Regions from separate parts of the Serratia sp. TSA_105.2 genome, predicted to be linked through region 2. Evidence: predicted binding sites of a transcription regulator. Region 2 holds the regulator's gene; each other region holds the start of a gene.
The links. The regulator LexA, encoded in region 2, represses DNA repair genes until DNA is damaged. The targets are predictions, from matches to a motif close to TNCTGTATGTACATACAGNA.
Positions count from the first base shown of each region.

Region 1: the regulator LexA is predicted to act here: its motif matches at 3,080-3,099, upstream of rmuC (DNA recombination protein RmuC).
Region 3: the regulator LexA is predicted to act here: its motif matches at 3,863-3,882, upstream of uvrB (excinuclease ABC subunit UvrB).

Region 1 covers NZ_JBQZFT010000016.1:17,396-24,802, forward strand. Annotated here, with positions in the region: gene ubiB (ubiquinone biosynthesis regulatory protein kinase UbiB) at 1-13, opposite strand, end outside; gene ubiJ (ubiquinone biosynthesis protein UbiJ) at 10-618, opposite strand; gene ubiE (bifunctional demethylmenaquinone methyltransferase/2-methoxy-6-polyprenyl-1,4-benzoquinol methylase UbiE) at 632-1,387, opposite strand; gene rmuC (DNA recombination protein RmuC) at 1,466-3,013, opposite strand; gene ACUTSC_RS24000 (DedA family protein) at 3,154-3,684, opposite strand; gene ACUTSC_RS24005 (tyrosine-protein phosphatase) at 3,764-4,546, opposite strand; gene udp (uridine phosphorylase) at 4,677-5,438, opposite strand; gene ACUTSC_RS24015 (dienelactone hydrolase family protein) at 5,925-6,752, shown strand; gene metE (5-methyltetrahydropteroyltriglutamate--homocysteine S-methyltransferase) at 6,837-7,407, opposite strand, start outside.
Region 2 covers NZ_JBQZFT010000001.1:52,564-59,970, reverse strand. Annotated here, with positions in the region: gene ACUTSC_RS00230 (sugar O-acetyltransferase) at 1-393, opposite strand, end outside; gene zur (zinc uptake transcriptional repressor Zur) at 639-1,151, shown strand; gene ACUTSC_RS00220 (CsbD family protein) at 1,254-1,463, opposite strand; gene dinF (MATE family efflux transporter DinF) at 1,778-3,115, opposite strand; gene lexA (transcriptional repressor LexA) at 3,217-3,825, opposite strand; gene ACUTSC_RS00205 (diacylglycerol kinase) at 3,928-4,296, opposite strand; gene plsB (glycerol-3-phosphate 1-O-acyltransferase PlsB) at 4,445-6,910, shown strand; gene ubiA (4-hydroxybenzoate octaprenyltransferase) at 6,977-7,407, opposite strand, start outside.
Region 3 covers NZ_JBQZFT010000002.1:529,272-536,678, reverse strand. Annotated here, with positions in the region: gene bioF (8-amino-7-oxononanoate synthase) at 1-716, shown strand, start outside; gene bioC (malonyl-ACP O-methyltransferase BioC) at 700-1,467, shown strand; gene bioD (dethiobiotin synthase) at 1,460-2,134, shown strand; gene ACUTSC_RS08930 (ATP-binding cassette domain-containing protein) at 2,162-2,884, opposite strand; gene ACUTSC_RS08925 (hypothetical protein) at 3,337-3,459, shown strand; gene uvrB (excinuclease ABC subunit UvrB) at 3,991-6,003, shown strand; gene ACUTSC_RS08915 (VF530 family protein) at 6,104-6,370, shown strand; gene ACUTSC_RS08910 (uridine diphosphate-N-acetylglucosamine-binding protein YvcK) at 6,377-7,294, opposite strand.

The DNA of each region.
Region 1 (7,407 bases), on a different contig from region 2:
CGCCTGGGGTCATCGCTTACCCTCCAACGTGTCCATGCGGGCAGACAGCGCTTCCGCGCTGCGGGCGAGTGCATCAACTTCCTCGTTGAACCACACCACTTCCAATGGCCCCGGCGCCAGGCGCCACTCTTCCGTCAACGCCTCAGCCATGTCCTGCTGCCGGCGCATAAAGCCGGCTTTCAGCAGCGAGGCGCCTTTTCCCAGCGCCTGCGTAATGCCCTGGGCGGCGATATCGCCGATGTAAGGCGCCAGCCATTCCGCCGGATCCCACTCCGCCAGATCGAGCAGGCCAACCAGCTGTTGCACCACCTGAATATCGCCTTCCACCGTCAATTCACCGCTGCGCATCAGCACCGGCAACTGCTGGCGATCGCGCAGCTTCAGTAAGGCGGGAATGCGGCTGCGCACGGTGCAATCGGCGCTGTCTTCAGACTGCCCCAGCACGTCCACGCGCAGTTCGCTGAACACCAGCACCAGCGGTGAAGCCAGCTCTTCCAGTTCGATACGCAGCACCTTGCCCGCCAGGCGTTGGCGAGCGGCTTTCATGCTGCGATCGCGAAACAGCAGGTTATTCAGCGAGGTTTCCAGCGCACCGGTCAGCAGAGGGGTAAACAGCATCGGCATCTCCCTCTCAGAACTTGAAGCCGCGATGCAGGGCGACAATCCCACCGGTCAGGTTGAAATAGGTGACGTTTTCAAAACCGGCGTTGCCCATCATGCCCTTCAGGGTTTCCTGATCGGGGTGCATGCGGATCGATTCCGCCAGGTAGCGGTAGCTGTCCGGATCTTTCACTACCAGCTCGCCGATCTTCGGCAGCACGTGGAAGGAATAAGCGTCGTAAGCTTTGCTCAGCGGCGCCAGCAGCGGCTTGGAAAACTCCAGCACCAGCAGGCGGCCGCCCGGCTTCAGCACGCGGAACATCGAGCGCAGCGCTTTGTCTTTGTCGGTGACGTTGCGCAGGCCAAAGGAGATGGTGATGCAATCGAAGTAATTATCCGGGAACGGCAGCGCTTCGGCGTTGGCCTGCACGTAATTGATGTTGCCGACGATGCCGCGATCGCGCAGCTTCTCGCGTCCCATCTTCAGCATCGAATCGTTGATGTCCGCCAGCACCACCTGCCCCTGCTCGCCGACCATGCGGGAGAACTTGGCCGCCAGGTCGCCGGTACCGCCGGCCAGATCCAGCACGCGCTGCCCGCGGCGCACGCCGCTGCAGTCAATGGTGAAACGCTTCCAGATACGGTGGATGCCGAACGACATCAGGTCGTTCATCACGTCATACTTTGCCGCTACCGAATGAAAAACGTCCGCCACCATGGCCTGTTTTTCGTCTCTAGCGACGGTGCGAAAACCGAAATCGGTGGTTTCCTGCGGTTGATCTGCCATTGTCCTGCCTGCTATTCAGTCAATTTTGTGTGGATGAGTGTACCAGAAGCCAGGGGAATACCCCACCTCGCCACGGCCTCAGCCGTGCGAAACGAAACCTGGTTCCCCGGCGGTATCGTCATCGTCTTTCGTCTGCGGCAGCGCGGCGACATCATCGTCGTTCGCCTCTTCCGCTTCATCGTGTTGCGCGCCGGCTTGCTGCGCCAGCAGCGGGTTGATCGGCCGTTTAACCTCAACCCCCAACGCGCGGAAACCTTCAATTTGGCCGATAAGGTTACCACGGCCTTCGCTCAGTTTGTTCATCGCCTGACGATAACTGCCCTGCGCCTTGTCCAGGCTCTGCCCCAGCGCGGACATATCGTCCACGAACAGCCGCATCTTGTCATACAGTTTCGCCGCGCGATCGGCGATGCGCTGGGCATTTTGGCTCTGATGCTCATAACGCCACAGGTTGGTGATGGTACGCAGTGCCACCAGCAACGTGGTCGGGCTGACCAGCATGATGTTGTGCTTAAGCGCTTCGCTGATCAGCTCCGGCTCGCGATCGATAGCCAGCAGGAAGGCAGGCTCGACCGGAATGAACATCAGCACATAATCCAGCGAGCGCAGCCCCGGCAGCTGCTGATAGTCCTTGCGGCCCAACATGCGAATGTGGCCGCGCAGCGAGGCGATATGTTCGCTCAGCGCCGCCTCGCGCTCCACCTCGTCTTCACCGTTGAAATAGCGCTCGTAGGCGATCAGCGACATCTTGGCGTCGATCACCACATCCTTGCCCTGCGGCAGGCGCACGATGACATCGGGCTGCATGCGGCTCTGGTGATCCACCCGCACGTTGACCTGCGTTTCATACTCGTGCCCTTCGCGCAGGCCGGAGGCCTCCAGCACCCGGCTCAGCACCACTTCGCCCCAGTTGCCCTGCGTTTTGTTGTCGCCTTTCAGCGCCTTGGTGAGGTTAATGGCCTCGCGCGCCATCTGTGCGTTCAACTGCTGCAGATTACGTATCTCGTGCGTCAGCGTGTGGCGTTCCCGCGCCTCCTGACCAAAGCTGTCCTGCACCTGACGGCGGAAACCGTCCAGCTGTTCACGCAGCGGCAGCAGCAACCGATCCAAGCTTTGCTTATTTTGCTCGTCCACCTTGCGGCCGCTGTGTTCAAAAATGCGGTTGGCGAGGTTTTCAAACTGGGTGGTGAGGCGTTGTTCGCTGTTGATCAGCAGGCGCTGCTTCTCCTCCGCCGCCATGCGCGTCTCTTCCAAACGGATGGTGACTTCGCGCAGCTCAGCCTCCTGCGCGCTGTTAACCTCGCGCTGGGCGCGCAGCTCCTGGTTGAGCAGTTCGCATTCGTTGCGCCAATGGTTGAGCTGTTGCAGCTTTTCATGCCCGGCCGCCAGCTGGCTGTGCAGGTTACGCAGCTCCAGCTCGCTCTGCCGCAGCTGCTGCTCGTGGCGCTGCAGAGCCTCCTGCCGCGCCGCCGTTTCCTGCTGCGCCTGCTGCAACGCTTGCTCCAGCAACCGCAGCTCGGTTTCATGCTGCGCATTCGTCTGTTGCACCCGCAGACTGGCGATCAACCACCCCAACAGCATGCCGATCGTTACGCCGCCAATCCCATAAATCAGACTGGTATCCACTCTGCCTCCTGTTGCACCTTGCCGTTCCGGCGTTTCGCACGCCCATTGCCCGTCACGTTAAGGGGAGGCTGTATGGATGTCCAGCCTGATTTTGCCCGCCGCGCACAATATTGCGCGGCGCTGCGCAATTTAGCGAGAAATCAGCCCAGCCACTGGCTGAGCCACTTGATGCCGAATGCCCCCGGCGCCAGAATGCCGAACGCCCAGATCATCGCCGACGTGACGTTGGCCAACTGGAAATAACGCTGTGGCATCCCGCAAATGCCGCCCACCAGCGGCACCACGGCACGCAGCGGGCCGAAGAAGCGGCCGATGAAGATGCCCAGCACGCCCCAGCGTTCAAAGAACGCGTGGCCGCGCGCCAGCAGTTGTGGATTGCGCGACAGCGGCCACATATGCGCCACCCGGTCCTGATAGTGATAGCCGATCCAGTAAGAGAGCCAGTCGCCGAAAAACGCCCCGACGGCGGCAGCGGCCCAAATCGGCCAAAAGGCGATGCCGCTTTCGCCGATCAGCGCGCCCAGCGCCAGCAGGATCACCGTGGCCGGCAGCAGCAGCGACAAAAACGCCAGCGACTCGCCGAACGCCAGGAAAAAGATGATGGGAATGGCCCAGCCTTCGTGCTGACGCACGACGTCGCTGACCCAGTTGATAACGTCATTGAGACTCAATGCGGGGCTCCTGATACGCGATAATTCGCCGCCTAGGATAGGCCGGGGCGAGTTAAACCCCGGCTAAACGCGCGGCGATTTACTCGAGGTAGAACGCCTGCACCGCTTCGCGCTGGGCCGCGCCCAGGCCGTATTCCGCTTCCAGCCAGCGGTCGGTGGAACCGTATTGCTGACGGATGCAGCCCAACGCCGTCATCAGGAACTCCTCGCGCGCGCTGAGCACGTAGGCGAATTGCTCCAGCGCCGCCGCATTCAGCTTGATAGACAGCTGATCCAGCATCTGCTCGCGGAAAGTGGCCAGCGTGGTTTCGGTTAGCAGATAGTCTTCCAGCACCGTCGCTTCGTCGGCCCCCAGCGCGAACAGCACCAGTGCCGAACCGACCCCGGTGCGATCCTTGCCGACCGCGCAGTGCTGTACGATGGCGCCGCCGCCAGGATTGCTCAACAGCTGCGCCAGCCGCTGATAGGCCGCATTGCCGAACGGCAGGCGGCGATACAGCTCCAGCATGAACGCCCGGGCGTCGAAGGCGGCCAGCGTCTCGTTGGTGAGCTTCTCCAGGTTGGCGTTGACTTCGCTGCTCAGCGGGTTGGCCGGCACGTGGTGATAGTCGGCGCCACTCCACAGAATATCCGGCTTGGCCTGCACCTCATCGGCATCGCGGTAGTCCAGCACCGAACGCACCGGCACGCCGGCGAGAAAGGTGCAGTCGTTTTCCGTCAGCCGCTCGAGGGAACCGGAGCGGAACAGCAGGCCGCGCTTGATGCGGCGCCCGTCGGCCACGCCGTTGCCGCCGAAGTCGCGGAAATTGATGCCGCCGTCGAGCGGCGCGAGCGAAGGATGAAGCAGGATCTGGGCGGTCATAAACGTCCTCGTTGTTTTTGTTATGACAACGCGCGGCAGCCATCGGCGCAGCGCTGAGGAGTATCACCGTAACAGATTCGCCGCGAATGGAAAAACGGGCCGCGTCGGCGGCCCGCTGGGGGAAAGGCGATTACAGCAGGCGGCGGGCGGCGTCCACCACGATCTGCACCGCTTTGCTTTCGGTGTTTTTCATGGTCTCGGCGTTCGGGATCTCTTGCTGGGTGCGGTTGACGATCACCCCGGCCACCATGCCGGCACGCAGGCCCTGGCTGGCACACATGGTCAACAGCGTGGCGGATTCCATTTCATAGTTCATCACGCCCATCGCCTGCCACTCTTCCATCGAGCCTTTGAAGCGGCTGACCACGCGGCCGGAGTAAGTGTCGTAACGCTCCTGGCCCGGATAGAAGGTATCGGAGGAGGCGGTCACGCCGATGTGCGTGGTAGCGCCGCTGGCCTTGGCCGCTTCCACCAGCGCGGTGGTGCAGGCGAAGTCCGCGACCGCCGGGAACTCCATCGGCGCAAAGTGCAGGCTGGCGCCGTCGAGGCGTACCGCCGCCGTGGTGACCAGCACGTCACCGACGTTGATGTTCGCCTGAATGGCGCCGGTGGTGCCGATGCGCAGGAAGGTGCGAATGCCCAGCTGCGCCAGCTCTTCCACCGCGATAGAGGTAGACGGGCCGCCGATACCGGTAGAGCAGACGATCACCGCCTTGCCGTCCAGCTCCGCGCGCCAGGTAGTGAATTCACGATGGGAGGCCAGATGCACCGGATTTTCCATCAGCTTGGCAATCTTCTCTACGCGCTGCGGATCGCCCGGCACGATGGCAAGCTGGGCCCCTTGTAAATCGTTCTTGGTGAGGCCGAGATGAAAAACGTCAGACTGAGACATACGAGACTCCTCATGGATCATGTTTATTGGGAGGAACAAAAAAGCACTCTACTGAAAATCGCCGCTTAATTTCGTGACGATAGTCACTATGAAAAGAGAAACAAATTACATGCTACATATTTTTTGTGATTTTTATCACAAAAATCACTGTAACGCCCCCAGAGCGCACCGCTATACCTCAGTCTAGCCGACAAATCTTGCCGCCCTCTGCCCGTTGGTTGCCGGCTGAAACTATTTAGCTGATCAATTCGAAATACCCTCATCTTATCGGTTGCTTAGGGACAAAAAAGCCCTCTAACGCACCTTATGGCACTTACGCGGGGCAAAACGCGTAATAACATGATAAAAAGCGCTTAAAAATGCCGCAAAGCCAGATAATTAGCCGTTTTTTATCAACTTGTCCGAAAGTGCGCCACGCAGCGCCAATAATGGGTAATCTTTCCTATAGTTAATCTCAGCGCTTTTTTCTATTGCACGGAGACCGCAATGAAAACCGAACATGTGATGACATTAGAACAGCCTCAGGGGGGATTCGCCCCGGCCGCCGCGCCGTTGGCCGCCTCCGCGATTATCACCGACGAACAGGGCATTCACGCCGGGCAAACGACCATTCCTTCTCAGGGCGACGCGCTGCCGGCCTACGTCGCCAAACCCGCCGACCAGAGCGGCCCTTTCCCCATCGTGCTGGTGGTGCAGGAAATCTTCGGCGTCCATGAACATATTCAGGATCTGTGCCGCCGCCTGGCCAAGCAGGGCTATCTGGCGATCGCGCCCGAGCTCTATTTCCGCCAGGGCGACGCCAACGACTACACCGATATCGGCGAGCTGTTCCAGCAGTTGGTCACCAAGGTGCCGGATCGTCAGGTGCTGTCGGATCTGGATCACGCCGCACACTGGGCTATCCGCCACGGCGGCGACGCCGGCAAGCTGGCGATCACCGGTTTTTGCTGGGGTGGCCGCATCACCTGGCTGTACGCGGCGCATAACCCGCAGTTGAAGGCGGCGGTCGCCTGGTACGGCAAACTGGTCGGCGAGAAAACGCTGAATTCACCGAAGCAGCCGGTCGACGTCGCCACCCACCTGTCGGCGCCGGTGCTGGGGCTGTATGGCGGCCAGGACAGCGGCATCCCGCTGGAGACGGTGGAAACCATGCGTCAGGCGATCCGCGCCGCCAACGCCGAGGCCGAAATCGTGGTGTATCCCGAGGTCGGGCATGCGTTCAACGCCGATTATCGTCCCAGCTACAACGCCGAAGCGGCGCAAGACGGCTGGCAGCGCATGCTGGCGTGGTTCGCCCAGCACGGCGTCAAATAATTTCCCGCGCATAAAAAAGGGCGCCGAAGCGCCCAATCATCACACCAGTAAATCCATAAGCGGCGGTTTACCCGCCGCACGGCATCACGCGTGCTCGCGCAGGCGCTGTGCCGCCAATACCATGTTGGCCAGCGACTGCCTGGTTTCCGGCCAGCCGCGGGTTTTCAGGCCGCAATCCGGGTTAACCCACAGGCGTTCCGCCGGGATGTTCTGCGCCGCTTTACGCAGCAGCGCTTCAATCCATTCCACGCTCGGCACGTTCGGCGAGTGGATATCGTAGACGCCCGGCCCGATTTCGTTCGGGTATTCGAACTCTTTGAAGGCTTCCAGCAGATCCATATCGGAACGCGAGGTCTCGATGGTGATCACGTCGGCGTCCAGCGCGGCGATGGAGTCCATGATGTCGTTGAACTCGCAGTAACACATGTGGGTGTGGATCTGGGTGTCATCCCGCGCCACGGCGGCGTTCAGTTTGAAGGCGTCCACCGCCCAGTTCAGGTACGCGGCCCAGTCGGATTGGCGCAGCGGCAGCCCCTCACGCAGCGCGGGTTCGTCGATCTGGATGATGCCGATACCGGCTTTTTCCAGATCTTCTACCTCGTCGCGCAGCGCCAGCGCAATCTGCTTGGCAATCACTTCACGAGTCACGTCTTCA
Region 2 (7,407 bases):
GGTGCGGAAAGGAAAGGCCGGGTCGCCGGTAAAGCGTTCACCGGCCTTGAGCGGGTGGCTCGGCGTGTAGATTTGCACGTTGGGGCCGATCAGCGTGTTGTCGCCGATGGTGATGGTATTGCAGTCGAGGAACACCGCATTGACGTTGATAAAACAGTTTTTACCGATGCGGACATGCTGCCCGTAGTCGCACCAGAACGGCGTTTCGATCCAGCTCGCCTCGCCCCAGGCGCCGAACAGTTCGCCGAGCAGGCGGTTTTTCTCGTCCGCCTGATGCGAATCCAGCGCCCCCAGGCGTTTGGTCAACGCCCTGGCCCGATGGTACATCGCAATCAGTTCTTCATCGCGGCTGTTGTACTCCAGGCCGCTTAACAGCTTCTCTCTTTCCGTCATCACACAAGGCTCCTGTTCGTCACGCGGGTGAAGCGCGTTATACCGCTCTCGCCAGCGGCTCTCCAGCGCTAAAATCGGCAACGTTGATTTGCCGCCCGCCTGCGGGGAAAAGTTGTGATGCATCTCTCTTTTAGCGCACTCAGCGCGCCTTTCCCTGCGCAATCCTCAGGGGAAAAGGGGGCAACTCTCGGCGATTCGCCGTAATCATGGTAAAATCGGCTTTTTTACGTACCGGGATATTTGCGATGAACTCAACCACCCAGGAAAAGCTGCTGGCGCAGGCGGAACGCCTCTGCCAACAACGCAATGTGCGATTGACGCCGCAACGGCTGGAAGTGCTGCGTCTGATGACTCAGCAACCCGGTGCAATCAGCGCTTATGACCTGCTCGATCTGCTGCGCGTCGCCGAACCGCAGGCCAAGCCGCCGACGGTCTATCGCGCGCTGGATTTTCTGCTGGAACAAGGATTTATCCATAGAGTGGAGTCCGCCAACAGCTACGTGTTGTGTCACCATTTCGAACAGCCTATGCATACGTCCGCACTGTTTATCTGCGACCGCTGTGGCCAGGTGACCGAACGCACTACCGAAGGCGTAGAAGAAACGCTGCAGAAGCTGGCGCAGGAAGCCGGATTTGCGCTGCGGCACAGCGTGGTGGAAGCGCACGGTCTGTGCGCCGGCTGCGTGGAGGTTGAGGCTTGCGACAGCAAGCATGACTGCGCCGAACACGATCACAGCATCGCCATCAAGAAGAAATAATACAAAGTCAGGTACCTCCCTGTACCTGCGGCCGGGGCGCCAGAGGATGAGAGCGACGCCGGCCTGCGCTGGGCAAGCCGCCTTCAATGGCGGCCCTGCAAATTACCAGCGGTGTTTGGTGTGATCTTCCCAGGCTTTCACCTCTTTCTCGGCCGCCTCTTTCTGGTAACCGTAGCGCTCCTGGATTTTGCCGACCAGCTGTTCGCGTTTCCCTTCGATGACTGTCAGATCGTCATCGGTCAGCTTGCCCCATTTTTCCTTCACTTTGCCTTTAAGCTGCTTCCAGTTACCGTCGGCTTGATCTTTATTCATAGTCTCTCCGTTAACCTGTGGTGAATCAGTGATCCCTGTCGCCGGCCGGGATTAACCAGAAATTTTTCTGGCCGATACGCCCTTCACCTTAAAGAATATCGCTCCCCTTCATTCGCCAGCCACATGATTCATTCTAGTTAAACACGGAAACAAAAAAGCCATATGACAGAATAAAAAACCATTAAAAATGAAATAAACATAAAAAACGCCAACAAACAACGAGCTAAGCCGAGCAGAACCAGGCTGAAAACATGTAAGCAAACATGAACAAAAACATAAGACAAATTAATAATTAACCCAACAAAGCGTCCGGTTTAGCGTGCGGCAAACCAGCTGCCGCGCACCTGATGACGATGCCAAACCCAGCCCAACGCCAGACCGCGCAGCGCCAGAAACACCGCCAGCGCCAGCCAGAGTCCGTGGTTGCCAAGCAGCGGCACGCTGAACAGCGCCAGACCGTATCCCGCCGCGGCCACCGCCATGCTGTTGCGCATCTCGGCGCCGCGTGTGGCGCCGATAAACATGCCGTCCAGTAAATAGCACCACACTCCAACCAGCGGCAGGATAACCTGCCACGGCAAATAGTGGGCGGCCAACGCTCGCAGCTCCGGCAAGGAGGTCAACGCCGCCACGATCTGCTGGCCGGTAACGGCATACGCCAGGGCGAAGGCCAGCGCGACCAGCCCTGCCTGCCTGCAGGCCGCGTGCCACACCTTACGCAGCTGGCTGTCGTCCCGGGCGCCGTAGGCGTGGCCCGAATGGGCCTCCACCGCATAAGCGAAGCCGTCGAGCGCATAGGCGGTGAACGTCAGCAGATTCATCAATACCGCGTTGACCGCCACCACCTCGCTTCCCAGGCGAGCGCCGAAAATGGTCAGCGACGCAAAGCACAGTTGCAGCAGTAATGAACGCAACATGATGTCGCGGTTAAGCGCCAGCAGCCGACGCAGGTCGCCACGCCAGGCCTGACGCAGCATCAGCAGGGTGATACCGCGCAGGCGCATCACCCGCCACGCCAGCCACAGGCCGAGCAGCAGCGTGGCGTATTCGGCGATGGCGGTTGCCGCCGCTGCCCCCCGCACGTTCCAGCCCAGGCCCATCACCAGCCAGATATCCAGCACGATGTTCAGCAGGTTGCCGACGATCAGCAGGATCACCGGCGCACGCACGTACTGCACGCCGAGCAGCCAACCCAACAGCACCAGATTGGCCAGCGCCGCCGGGGCGCTCAGCCAGCGGATTTCAAGAAAACGCCGCGCCTGTTCCAGCACCTCGCCATCGCCACCGACGATCCGCAGCGCCAGTTCGATCAGCGGATAGCGCAGCAGGACGATCGCCACCCCGGCCAGCAGCGCCAGCACCAGCGGTTGCATAAAGGCGCGCGCCAGCGCCTGCGGGTTCTGTGCCCCCAGCGCCTGCGCCGCCAGACCGGTGGTGCTCATGCGCAGGAACAACAGCAGCATGAACAGGAAGCTGGTCGCCACCGCGCCGATCGCGACGCCCCCCAGGTAGATCGGGCTGTCGAGGTGGCCGATCACCGCGGTGTCCACCAACCCGAGCAGCGGTACGGTGATATTGGAGAAAATCATCGGCAGGGCCAGGCGCCACAGGGCTTTATCGGTGTCGCTGGTGAAGGCGGAAATCATGCGCATGATGAGACGTTCCCGTAGCAGTGGCGAAGGGCAAAATCAGAAACAAAAACGCCCCAAAACAGGGGCGATTGATACAAGAGGCGGCACTGAGAGGGCGGCGATTAAATCCAGTCGCCGTTGCGGATCACGCCGACCGCCAGCCCTTCGATAGTGAAATTCTGCTGACGCAGATCGACCACGATCGGTTGGAATTCGTTGTTCTCCGGCAGCAGCTCGACCACGTTGCCGTGTTTTTTCAGGCGCTTGACCGTCACTTCGTCTTCGATGCGCGCCACCACGACCTGGCCGTTGCGCACGTCTTGCGTTTTGTGCACCGCCAGCAGATCGCCGTCCAGAATGCCGATGTCGCGCATCGACATGCCGTTCACCCGCAGCAGGAAATCGGCGCTCGGTTTAAACAGGGAAGGATCCACCTGGTAGTGCCCTTCGATGTGCTGCTGCGCCAGCAGCGGCTCGCCGGCGGCGACGCGGCCAATCAGCGGCAGCCCTTCTTCTTCTTCCATCAACAGACGGATACCGCGCGAGGCACCGGAGACGATTTCGATCACGCCTTTGCGTGCCAGCGCCTTCAGGTGTTCTTCGGCGGCGTTAGGCGAACGGAACCCCAGACGCATCGCGATCTCGGCACGCGTTGGCGGCATGCCCGTTTGCGAAATATGATCGCGAATCAGATCGTAGACCTCTTGCTGTCTGGTAGTTAGTGCTTTCATTCCGCCCCCTGTTTGTTTATACAGTCTTGCTGTGAGTATATACAGGTAAGCGCGGATTGGGAACCGAAGAATAAATAAAAATCAGTCAGTAGGCGCCTTTCATCAGCCAAAATGCTGCCATAAGACCGTGCCCCAAACGAACAGTGCCAGCACGATCGCCAGTGACACCGCCGCCGATCCCATGTCCTTGGCCCGGCCGGACAGCTCGTGATGTTCGCTGCCGATGCGATCCACCACCGCCTCGATCGCGCTGTTCAGGATCTCGACGATCATCACCAGCGCTACCGATCCGATCAATAAAATGCGCGCTATCGCACCCACATCCAGCCAGACAGCCAGTATGATAGCCAGAAGGGTGACCACCAGTTCCTGGCGGAACGCCGCTTCGTGCTGCCAGGCGGCGGAAAGCCCTTTATAGGAATAGCCGGCGGCCTTGATGATGCGGGTCAGTCCGGTTGCTTGGTTTGCCATGTTTTCGTGCCTTTCTCAGAGGTCGGTCATAATAAAAAGAGTCTAGAACAGTCCGCGCTGACGGCTCTCGGTTTTCGAACACCACAGATCTGCTACCCGGTTTCTGGTATGCTTGCGGCGCATTGCTAACAAGAGGCTTCACGTTGTTATGTCAGGTTGGCGTAAAATTTATTATAAAATATTGAATTTACCACTTAAATTGTTGGTAAGAAGTAAGGTCATCCCTTCAGATCCGGTTACCGAGCTAGGGTTGGATCCCTCACGGCCGATTTTGTATGTTTTACCTTACAATTCCAAGGCGGATTTGCTGACGCTGCGCACCCAGTGCCTGGCGCAGGATCTGCCCGATCCGCTCAACTCGCTGGAGATCGACGGCACCGTGCTGCCGAGCTACGTGTTCATTCACGACGGCCCGCGCGTGTTCCGCTACTACACCCCGAAAGAAGAGTCGGTAAAGCTGTTCCACGACTATCTGGATCTGCATCGCAGCAATCCGGATCTCGACATTCAGATGCTGCCGGTTTCGGTCATGTTCGGCCGTTCGCCGGGCCGCGAAGGCCACGGCACGCCGCACCTGCGTCTGTTGAACGGCGTGCAGAAATTCTTCGCCGTACTGTGGCTTGGCCGCGACAGCTTCGTGCGTTTCTCCAACACCGTTTCGCTGCGCCGCATGGCGACCGAACACGGCACGGATAAAACCATCGCGCAGAAACTGGCGCGCGTGGCGCGCATGCACTTCTCGCGTCAGCGCCTGGCCGCGGTAGGCCCGAGCCTGCCGGCCCGTCAGGACCTGTTCAACAAGCTGTTGGCGTCCAAAGCGATCGAAAAAGCGGTCGAGGACGAAGCGCGCAGCAAGAAGATCTCGCACGAGAAAGCCCAACAGAACGCCATCGCGCTGATGGAAGAGATCGCCGCCGATTTCTCCTACGAAACCGTGCGCCTGTCCGACCGCGTGCTGAGCTGGACCTGGAACCGGCTGTATCAGGGCATCAACGTCACCAACGCCGAACGCGTGCGCCAGCTGGCGCAGGACGGCCACGAGATCGTCTACGTGCCCTGCCACCGCAGTCACATGGATTATCTGCTGCTGTCCTACGTGCTGTATCACCAGGGCCTGGTGCCGCCACACATCGCCGCCGGCATCAACCTCAACTTCTGGCCGGCCGGCCCGATCTTCCGTCGCCTGGGCGCGTTCTTCATCCGCCGCACCTTCAAGGGCAACAAGCTCTACTCGACGGTGTTCCGCGAATACCTCGGCGAGCTGTTCACCCGCGGCTACTCGGTGGAATACTTCGTGGAAGGCGGCCGTTCCCGCACCGGGCGTCTGCTGGAGCCGAAGACCGGCACCCTGTCGATGACCATCCAGGCGATGCTGCGCGGCGGCACCCGTCCGATCACGCTGGTGCCGATCTACATCGGTTACGAGCACGTGATGGAAGTGGGCACCTATGCCAAAGAGCTGCGCGGCGCCACCAAGGAAAAAGAGAGCCTGCTGCAAATGCTGCGCGGCCTGCGCAAGCTGCGCAATCTGGGCCAGGGTTACGTCAACTTCGGCGAACCGCTGCCATTGACGGCTTACCTCAACCAGAACGTGCCGCAGTGGCGCGAGTCGATCGATCCGATCGAAGCACAGCGCCCAAGCTGGCTGACGCCGACGGTCAACGATCTGGCCGGCCAGATCATGGTGCGCATCAACAACGCCGCCGCGGCCAACGCCATGAACCTGTGTTCCACCGCGCTACTGGCTTCGCGCCAGCGTTCGCTGACCCGCGAACAGCTGGTCGAACAGCTGGAGTGCTACCTGCAGTTGATGCGCAACGCGCCTTACGCGCGTGACGTCACTGTGCCGACGCAAACGCCGGACGAGCTGCTGGATCACGCGCTGAACATGAACAAGTTCGAGGTGGAAAAGGACAACATCGGCGACATCATCATCCTGCCGCGTGAGCAGGCAGTGCTGATGACCTATTACCGTAACAACATCCACCACTTGCTGGTGCTGCCGTCGCTGATCGCCAGCATCGTAATGCATCACCGCCGGGTGTCGCGCGCCGAGCTGCTGCGCCAGATCGGCATGATCTACCCGATGCTGAAAGCCGAGCTGTTCCTGCATAACGACAAGGAACAGCTGCCGGAGGTGCTGCGGCCGATGATTGACGAGCTGATCCGCCAACAGCTGATCTGCGACAAAGGCGACGAGCTGGTGCTGAACCCGGCGCGCATTCGCCCGCTGCAGCTGCTGGCCGCCGGGGTGCGCGAAACCCTGCAACGCTACGCCATCACCATGTCGATCCTCAGCGCCAACCCGAGCATCAACCGCGGCGCGCTGGAGAAAGAGAGCCGCATCATGGCGCAACGTCTGTCGGTGCTGCACGGCATCAACGCGCCGGAGTTCTTCGACAAGGCGGTGTTCTCCACCCTGGTGGCGACGCTGCGCGAAGAAGGCTATATCAACGACAGCGGCGATGCGATCCGCGAGCACACCCTCGAGGTGTACAACATGCTGAGCGATCTGATCACGCCGGAAATCAAGCTGACCATCGAAAGCGTCAACATGCCGGAAGAGACCAACGTCCTGCCGCAGGCCGATGCGGAAGAAGAGCAAGACGAGTGATTTCACCCGGCGCGGAAATACAAAAGGCACCCCACGGGGTGCCTTTTTTCTTGCGAAGAGGAATCGTTACGCCGGCAGATAGCTCAGCGCGATGCCGATGAACACCACCAGCCCGACATAGTTGTTCTGCAGGAAGGCCTTGAAGCAGGCCTCGCGCCCGCGCCCGGCGATCTGTTTCTGTTGGTGAATGAACAGCGCGCCCGCCAGCAGCAGCGACCAGTAAAACGCCCCGCCGAGCTGCGCCAGATAACCGACCCACACCAGCAGCAGCAGCGTCGCAAACTGCAGCAGCCCGACGATCAGCTTGTCATAACGGCCGAACAGAATAGCGGTGGATTTGATGCCGATCTTCAGGTCATCGTCGCGATCGACCATCGCATACAGCGTGTCGTAGGCCACCGTCCAGCAGATGTTGGCCAGCAGCAGCAGCCAGCAGCTGAGCGGCAGCGATTCGCTGACCGCCGCGTAGCCCATCGGAATGCCCCAGCCGAACGCGG
Region 3 (7,407 bases), on a different contig from region 2:
AGCTGCGCCGCTTCCAGCACAATCAACCGCAGGCGCTGGCAGATCTGCTGGCCAAACCCTGTGAAGGGCAGCGGCTGGCGGTGACCGAAGGGGTGTTCAGCATGGACGGCGACGGTGCACCGTTGGCGGAATTGCATCGCTTAACCCGCGCGACGGGCGCCTGGCTGATGGTAGACGATGCCCACGGCGTCGGCGTGCGCGGCGAGCAAGGCCGCGGCAGCTGCTGGCAGCAGGGTGTGCGCCCTGAACTGCTGGTGGCCACCTTCGGCAAGGCGTTCGGCGTCAGCGGCGCGGCGGTGCTGTGCGATGAGGCGACCGCCGAGTATCTGCTGCAGTTCGCCCGCCATCTGATTTACAGCACCGCGATGCCGCCGGCGCAGGCCTGCGCGCTGCAGGCGGCGCTGGCCTGCATTCGAGAGGGCGATGAACTGCGTGCCCGGCTGCGGGACAACATTCGGCGTTTCCGCCAGGGCGCGGCGCCGCTGGCGCTGACCCTGACGGACTCCGACACCGCCATCCAGCCGCTGCTGGTGGGTGACAATCAACGTGCGCTCGATCTGGCTATCCGCCTGCGCGAGCGCGGGCTGTGGGTGAGCGCCATCCGCCCACCGACGGTACCGCCGGGCGGCGCGCGGCTGCGCATTACCCTGACGGCGGCGCATCAGCCGCAGGACATCGAGCGCCTGCTGGAGGTATTGCATGACGTCAGCCAATGACGTGGTGAACAAACAGGCGGTCGCTTCGGCCTTCAGCCGCGCCGCCGGCAGCTACGACGCCGCCGCCGCGCTGCAGCGTGACGTTGGCGAGCGCTTACTGGGGATGGGGAGTGCCCATCCGGGCGAATGGCTGCTGGATGCCGGCTGCGGCACCGGCTATTTCAGCCGACTGTGGCGTGAGCGCGGCAAGCAGGTGACCGCGCTCGATCTGGCGCCGGGCATGCTGGACGTCGCCCGTCAACGGCAGGCGGCGCACCATTATCTGCTGGGCGATATCGAACAGGTGCCGCTGCCCGATGCGGCGATGGACATCTGTTTCAGCAGCCTGGTGGTGCAGTGGTGCAGCGATCTGCCCGCCGCGCTGGCGGAGCTGTATCGCGTGACCCGCCCCGGCGGCGCGATCCTGTTTTCCACGCTGGCGGCGGGATCGCTGCAGGAGCTGGGGGACGCCTGGCAACAGGTGGACGGCGAGCGCCACGTGAACGCCTTTCTGCCGCTGGCGCAGATCCGCGCCGCCTGTGCTGACTACCGACACGAGCTGGTCACGGAGTTGCGCACCCTGAACTACCCGGACGTGATGACGCTGATGCGTTCGCTCAAGGGCATTGGGGCCACGCACCTGCATCAGGGGCGCGAGGGCGGCCTGATGTCGCGCGGCCGTCTCGCCGCGCTGCAGGCGGCTTACCCGTGCCGGCAGGGGCAGTTCCCGCTCAGCTATCATCTGGTTTATGGAGTGATTTATCGTGATTAAACGTTGGTTCGTGACCGGCACCGACACCGAGGTCGGAAAAACCGTCGCCAGCAGCGCCTTGCTGCAGGCCGCCAACCGGGCGGGCTACCGCAGCGCCGGTTATAAGCCGGTAGCTTCCGGCAGCGAGATGACCACCGAGGGGCTGCGCAACGGCGACGCGCTGGCGCTGCAGGCCAACAGCGGCGTGGTGCTCCGCTACGACGAAGTGAACCCTTACGTTTTTGCCGAACCGACCTCGCCGCATATCATCAGCGCCGATGAAGGCCGGCCGATCGAGGCGGCGCGGCTGTCCGACGGCCTGCGCCGGCTGGAGCAGCGCGCCGACTGGGTGCTGGTCGAGGGCGCGGGCGGATGGTTTACCCCGCTGTCGGCAGAGTACACCTTCGCCGACTGGGTGCAGCAGGAGCAGCTGCCGGTGATCCTGGTGGTGGGCATTAAACTGGGCTGCATCAACCACGCGGTGCTGACGGCGCAGGCGGTGCAACAGGCGGGGCTGACGCTGGCCGGTTGGATCGCCAACGACGTGACGCCGCCGGGGCGGCGGCATCAGGAATACCTGGCCACGCTGCGCCGCATGCTGCCGGCGCCGCTGCTGGGCGAAATCCCGCACCTGCCGCAGGCTGAGCAGGCACCGCTGGGGGAGTATCTGGATATCAGCCTGCTATAAACGCTCCATGAGGGGGGCTTCTCTCCCTCATCCTTCTTCTTGCCCTGTCAGCCCGGTACCGATCAACGCCTCATCCAGCTGCGCCAGCGCGCCGTGCGCCACCGTGCGCCCGCTGTCCAACAGGCAGAAGCGGTCCGCCACCCGGCGCACGAACGGCAGCTGATGCTCCACCAGTAAAATGGTCATGCCCAATTCGCGGTTGAGCCGGCGGATCACGTTGCCGATGTCGGCGGCGATCGAGGGCGGTACGCCCGCCGTCGGTTCGTCGAGGATCAGCAGCGCCGGCTCCTGAGCCAGCGCCCGACCAATCGCCAGCTGGCGTTGGGCGCCCACGCACAGATCGCCGGCGCGGCGCGCGCGCATCTGACGCAAATGGGGAAACAGGCTGTAGATCAGCGGCGGAATGCGGCGAGGGGCGCCGCGCCCGGCCATTTGCGCCACCTGCAGATTTTCCTCCACGCTCAGCTGCGAAAAAAGCTGCCGCCCCTGGGGCACGTGGCTGATGCCCAGCGCGGCGCGGCGCTCCATCGGCTGCAGCAGCAGATTTTGCGGCGGCTGATCTGCCGGTTGCCAGGTCATGCTGCCGCTTACCACCGGCACATGCCCCATGATGCAGTTGACCAGCGTGGTCTTGCCCACGCCGTTGCGGCCGAGCAGCACGGTGCACTGGCCGCGCGGCAGCTCCAGGTTGATGTCCCACAGGGTGTGGTTCTGCCCGTAAAATTGATTGACCGATCTCAGGCTCAGCATTTGGCATTCTCCTCATAGACGCCCGTTTCACTCGTTGGCGAGGACTGCAAAGGCCGCATGCGCGGCGAATTTCCCGAGTGTGGCAATGTCTGGAACAAAATGCCGTCCGTCCGATGAGCCAGAGTAAGGTCTGCGGTGGACGGAATGACAGTCAATATGTCGTTAAAAACGACGCTTGTGACGACTTGGTGTCGTTCTTGCGCTTTTACGGGCGATAGCGCCGCGGAGATTACGCGTCGCGACAGGCAGCGCATCATGCTGTCGCACCGCATTTATGCGCAGGAAGATAAAGCAACTCTCAGGCCAGTTTTACCGCCGGGTGAAAATGGGGATTGTTATCGCCTTGTTAACCGCTAACCAGGCCTGACGTGCGCTGCCGTGGCGGCCCGAAAATACGCGGGGAAGTTAACCCGGACGTTTTTTGCACTCTTGTGGTGCTCTTCGGTGAGGGCATGGTGCAAGGCATTGCGCCGCCGTCAAGAGCGATCCGCGAGAAAGGGGCCGATGCGATTTTGGCAATGGGGATTTTTAGTATTAATCGGCATAAACAAAGCGATATTTTTATGAAAAAATAACTAAAAAAGCCATTTTAGCGGGTGTAAAGGGCGAAAAGCTTTCTTTCTGTAACTCCCGCCCCGGGCGGGGCGGTGAGAGTTATCCACTATTCCTGTGGATAACCTTGTGTATTAGATTTAGAAAAACGCTGTAAAGCGAGAGCGGACGCGGGTTCTGTTCGCTTTGCCCGCATTCTCGTCTTTTTATTAAATTTGTTATATATCAATATATTAATTAAAATCAAGACGCAGGGTTATTGATCAGGTCTCTATGTATGATTTTTCGACGCGGTGCTATCAATAAGTTAATTCGCGGCAAGTTCTGGGGATAAATCTGTTATTGACAATAAAAATGTCACCCGGCTGTAACGTCACGGTGCAGCGGCGTGGCCGCAGTGCCGGGCGTAGCGACGAATCCGCTTGAAGCTGGTTTTATATCCAGTATCATGGGCACTGGCGCAAATCGCCGACACTTTCCATAATTAGGGGCCACGTCCGGCGCAGAGCCGGCTGGCCGCCTGAGCGCGCGCATCTCCACAGGGTAGCCGAGCAATGAGTAAACTTTTCAAACTGCATTCCGAGTTCAAACCGGCCGGCGATCAGCCGGAAGCCATCCGCAAGCTGGAAGAGGGGCTGGAAGACGGCCTGGCACATCAGACGCTGCTGGGGGTCACCGGTTCGGGCAAGACATTCACCATCGCCAACGTGATAGCCGATCTGAATCGGCCGACCATGGTGCTGGCGCCGAACAAGACGCTGGCGGCGCAGCTGTACGGCGAGATGAAAGCGTTTTTCCCGGAGAATGCGGTGGAATACTTCGTCTCCTACTACGACTACTACCAGCCGGAAGCCTACGTGCCCAGCTCCGACACCTTCATTGAAAAAGACGCTTCGGTGAACGAGCACATCGAGCAGATGCGCCTTTCCGCCACCAAGGCGCTGCTGGAGCGGCGCGACGTGGTGGTGGTGGCGTCGGTATCGGCGATCTACGGCCTGGGCGATCCGGATCTTTACCTGAAGATGATGCTGCACCTGACCCAGGGCATGATCATCGATCAGCGATCCATTTTGCGCCGTCTGGCGGAGCTGCAGTACTCCCGCAACGATCAGGCTTTCCAGCGCGCTACCTTCCGCGTGCGCGGCGAGGTGATTGACATTTACCCGGCGGAATCGGACGAGCTGGCGCTGCGCGTCGAGCTGTTCGATGAAGAAGTGGAGCGGCTGTCGCTGTTCGATCCGCTGACCGGGCAGATCGAGCAGGTGGTGCCGCGTTTTACCATCTACCCGAAATCGCACTACGTGACGCCGCGTGAGCGGATCATGCAGGCGATGGAAGAGATCAAGGTCGATCTGGCGGACCGCCGCAAGGTGCTGCTGGCCAACAACAAGCTGCTGGAAGAGCAGCGCCTGACGCAGCGCACCCAGTTCGATCTGGAGATGATGAACGAGCTGGGTTACTGCTCGGGCATCGAAAACTACTCGCGCTACCTGTCCGGGCGCGGCGAGGGCGAGCCGCCGCCGACGCTGTTCGACTACCTGCCGGCGGACGGCCTGCTGGTGGTCGACGAATCCCACGTCACCATTCCGCAGATCGGCGCGATGTTCAAGGGCGACCGCGCGCGTAAGGAAACGCTGGTGGAGTACGGCTTCCGCCTGCCGTCGGCGCTGGACAACCGCCCCTTGCGCTTCGAGGAGTTCGAGGCGCTGGCACCGCAGACCATCTATGTTTCCGCGACGCCGGGCAAATATGAGCTGGAGAAATCCGGCGGCGATCTGATCGATCAGGTGGTGCGGCCGACCGGGCTGCTGGATCCGATCGTGGAAGTGCGGCCGGTGGGCACCCAGGTGGACGATCTGCTCTCCGAGATCCGCAAGCGCGCGGCGATCAACGAGCGCGTGCTGGTGACCACCCTGACCAAACGCATGGCGGAAGACCTGACCGAATACCTGGAAGAGCATGGTGAGCGCGTGCGCTACCTGCACTCGGACATCGATACCGTGGAACGGGTCGAAATCATCCGTGACCTGCGTCTGGGCGAGTTCGACGTGCTGGTGGGCATCAACCTGTTGCGTGAGGGGCTCGACATGCCTGAGGTGTCGCTGGTGGCGATTCTGGACGCCGACAAGGAAGGCTTCCTGCGTTCCGAACGTTCGCTGATCCAGACCATCGGCCGCGCGGCGCGTAACCTGAACGGCAAGGCGATCCTGTATGGCGATCGCATCACCGATTCGATGGCCAAGGCGATCGGCGAAACCGAGCGGCGCCGCGCCAAACAGCAGGCCTACAACGAAGCCAACGGCATCGTGCCGCAGGGGCTGAACAAGAAGATCGGCGACATTCTGCAGATCGGCCAGCCGGTCAACCGTGCCAAGAGCAAAGGCAAGGGCAAGGCGCTGGACGGCGGCGCGCCGCTTCAGAACCTCACGCCGAAAGCGCTGGATCAGAAAATCCGCGATCTGGAGGCGCAAATGTATACCCACGCGCAAAACCTGGAGTTCGAGCAGGCGGCTGCGCTGCGCGACGAGATCCACCAGCTGCGCGAGCAGTTCATCGCGATTTCCTGACCGTTGGACGGCGCCCGCGCTGTGGGCGTCAAAATTCCTTGTCGGCCGCGTCAAAGCTGTTATGGTGTGCGGCCCGATTTGACCACGAAGAGTACCGAACATGAGCCAACACCAGTCCAAAGACCCGCTGCACGGCATGACGCTGGAGCAACTGCTGAATAAACTGGTGGATCACTACGGTTGGTCCGAGCTGGGCGCGCGCATTCGCATCAACTGCTTCCGCAGCGATCCGAGCATCAAGTCCAGTCTGAAATTTTTGCGTCGCACGCCCTGGGCGCGCAAAGAGGTGGAAGACCTGTATATCGATATGGTCAGCCATCCCGCCCCAGCCAGCGATAATCCCTGGCTGCGCGGGCGAGACGGTTAAATTCGGTCAGCGGCGGTCGGCCAGCTCCACCAGGGCTTGATCCAGCGCCTGGCGCAGCAGCTGGCGATCGTGGCGATAAGGGATGTCGCTCGCTTCCAGCGGTTGCTGAATCACCACCCGATCCTGCACTTCACTGGCGTCCACCGCCGGGCCGACGATCAGCGCATCGATCATCCGGCGGCCGATTTTCTCTTCCATCAGCGTCAGCTTATCCTGTAGCGACAGCGCCGCGGCGGCCACGCTCAGCTCGCGACCGAGGTTGCCGATATAGATCATGCTGGCGCTGCTGCGACGCAGCGCCTGGGTGAGATCGTCCAGCAGCAGCAGCGGCATCAGGCTGGTGAGGAAACTGCCCGGCCCGATCAGGATCACGTCGGCCTGCGCGATGGCGTCCAGCGCTTCGCGCGTGGCGCTGACCGGCGGTGACAGCATCAGTTCCTGCGGCATATGCGCCAGCTGGTCGACATTCACTTCACCGTAAACGTGATTGCCTTCGTGATCGTGCGCCATCAAATCCACCGGCTGTTCCGACATCGGGATCAGCGCCGCGTCCACCTTCAGCAGGCTGCGCACCAGGTTGATCGCTTCCAGCGGGCGCACGCTCAGGTGATCAAGCGCTTTCAGCATCAGGTTGCCGAGGTTGTGGCCGGCCAGCTCACCGTTGCCGCTGAAGCGGTATTCGAACATCGCCGAGGCGACGCTCGGTTCGGTGATCAGCTGGTTGAGACAGTTACGGGTATCGCCCCAGGCAATGCCGCCTTCCGAGCGGCGGATGCGGCCGGTGGAACCGCCGTTGTCGGTGGTGGTGACGATGCCGGTCAGGCGGGAGCCTAAGGACGACAGGGCCGACATCACACGGCCCAGACCGTGTCCGCCGCCTAACGCCACCACGCGGTCGAGATCGGCCAGGGTACGATTACGCATAAATTTCCTTACAAAGGGGCTGAACTGCCCGCATAAGGTAGCGGATCCGGCATAAAAACGCGATAAGAGTGTCATTTGCGTGATTCCGGTCAATTCGTCCGCGCAAGTGATGT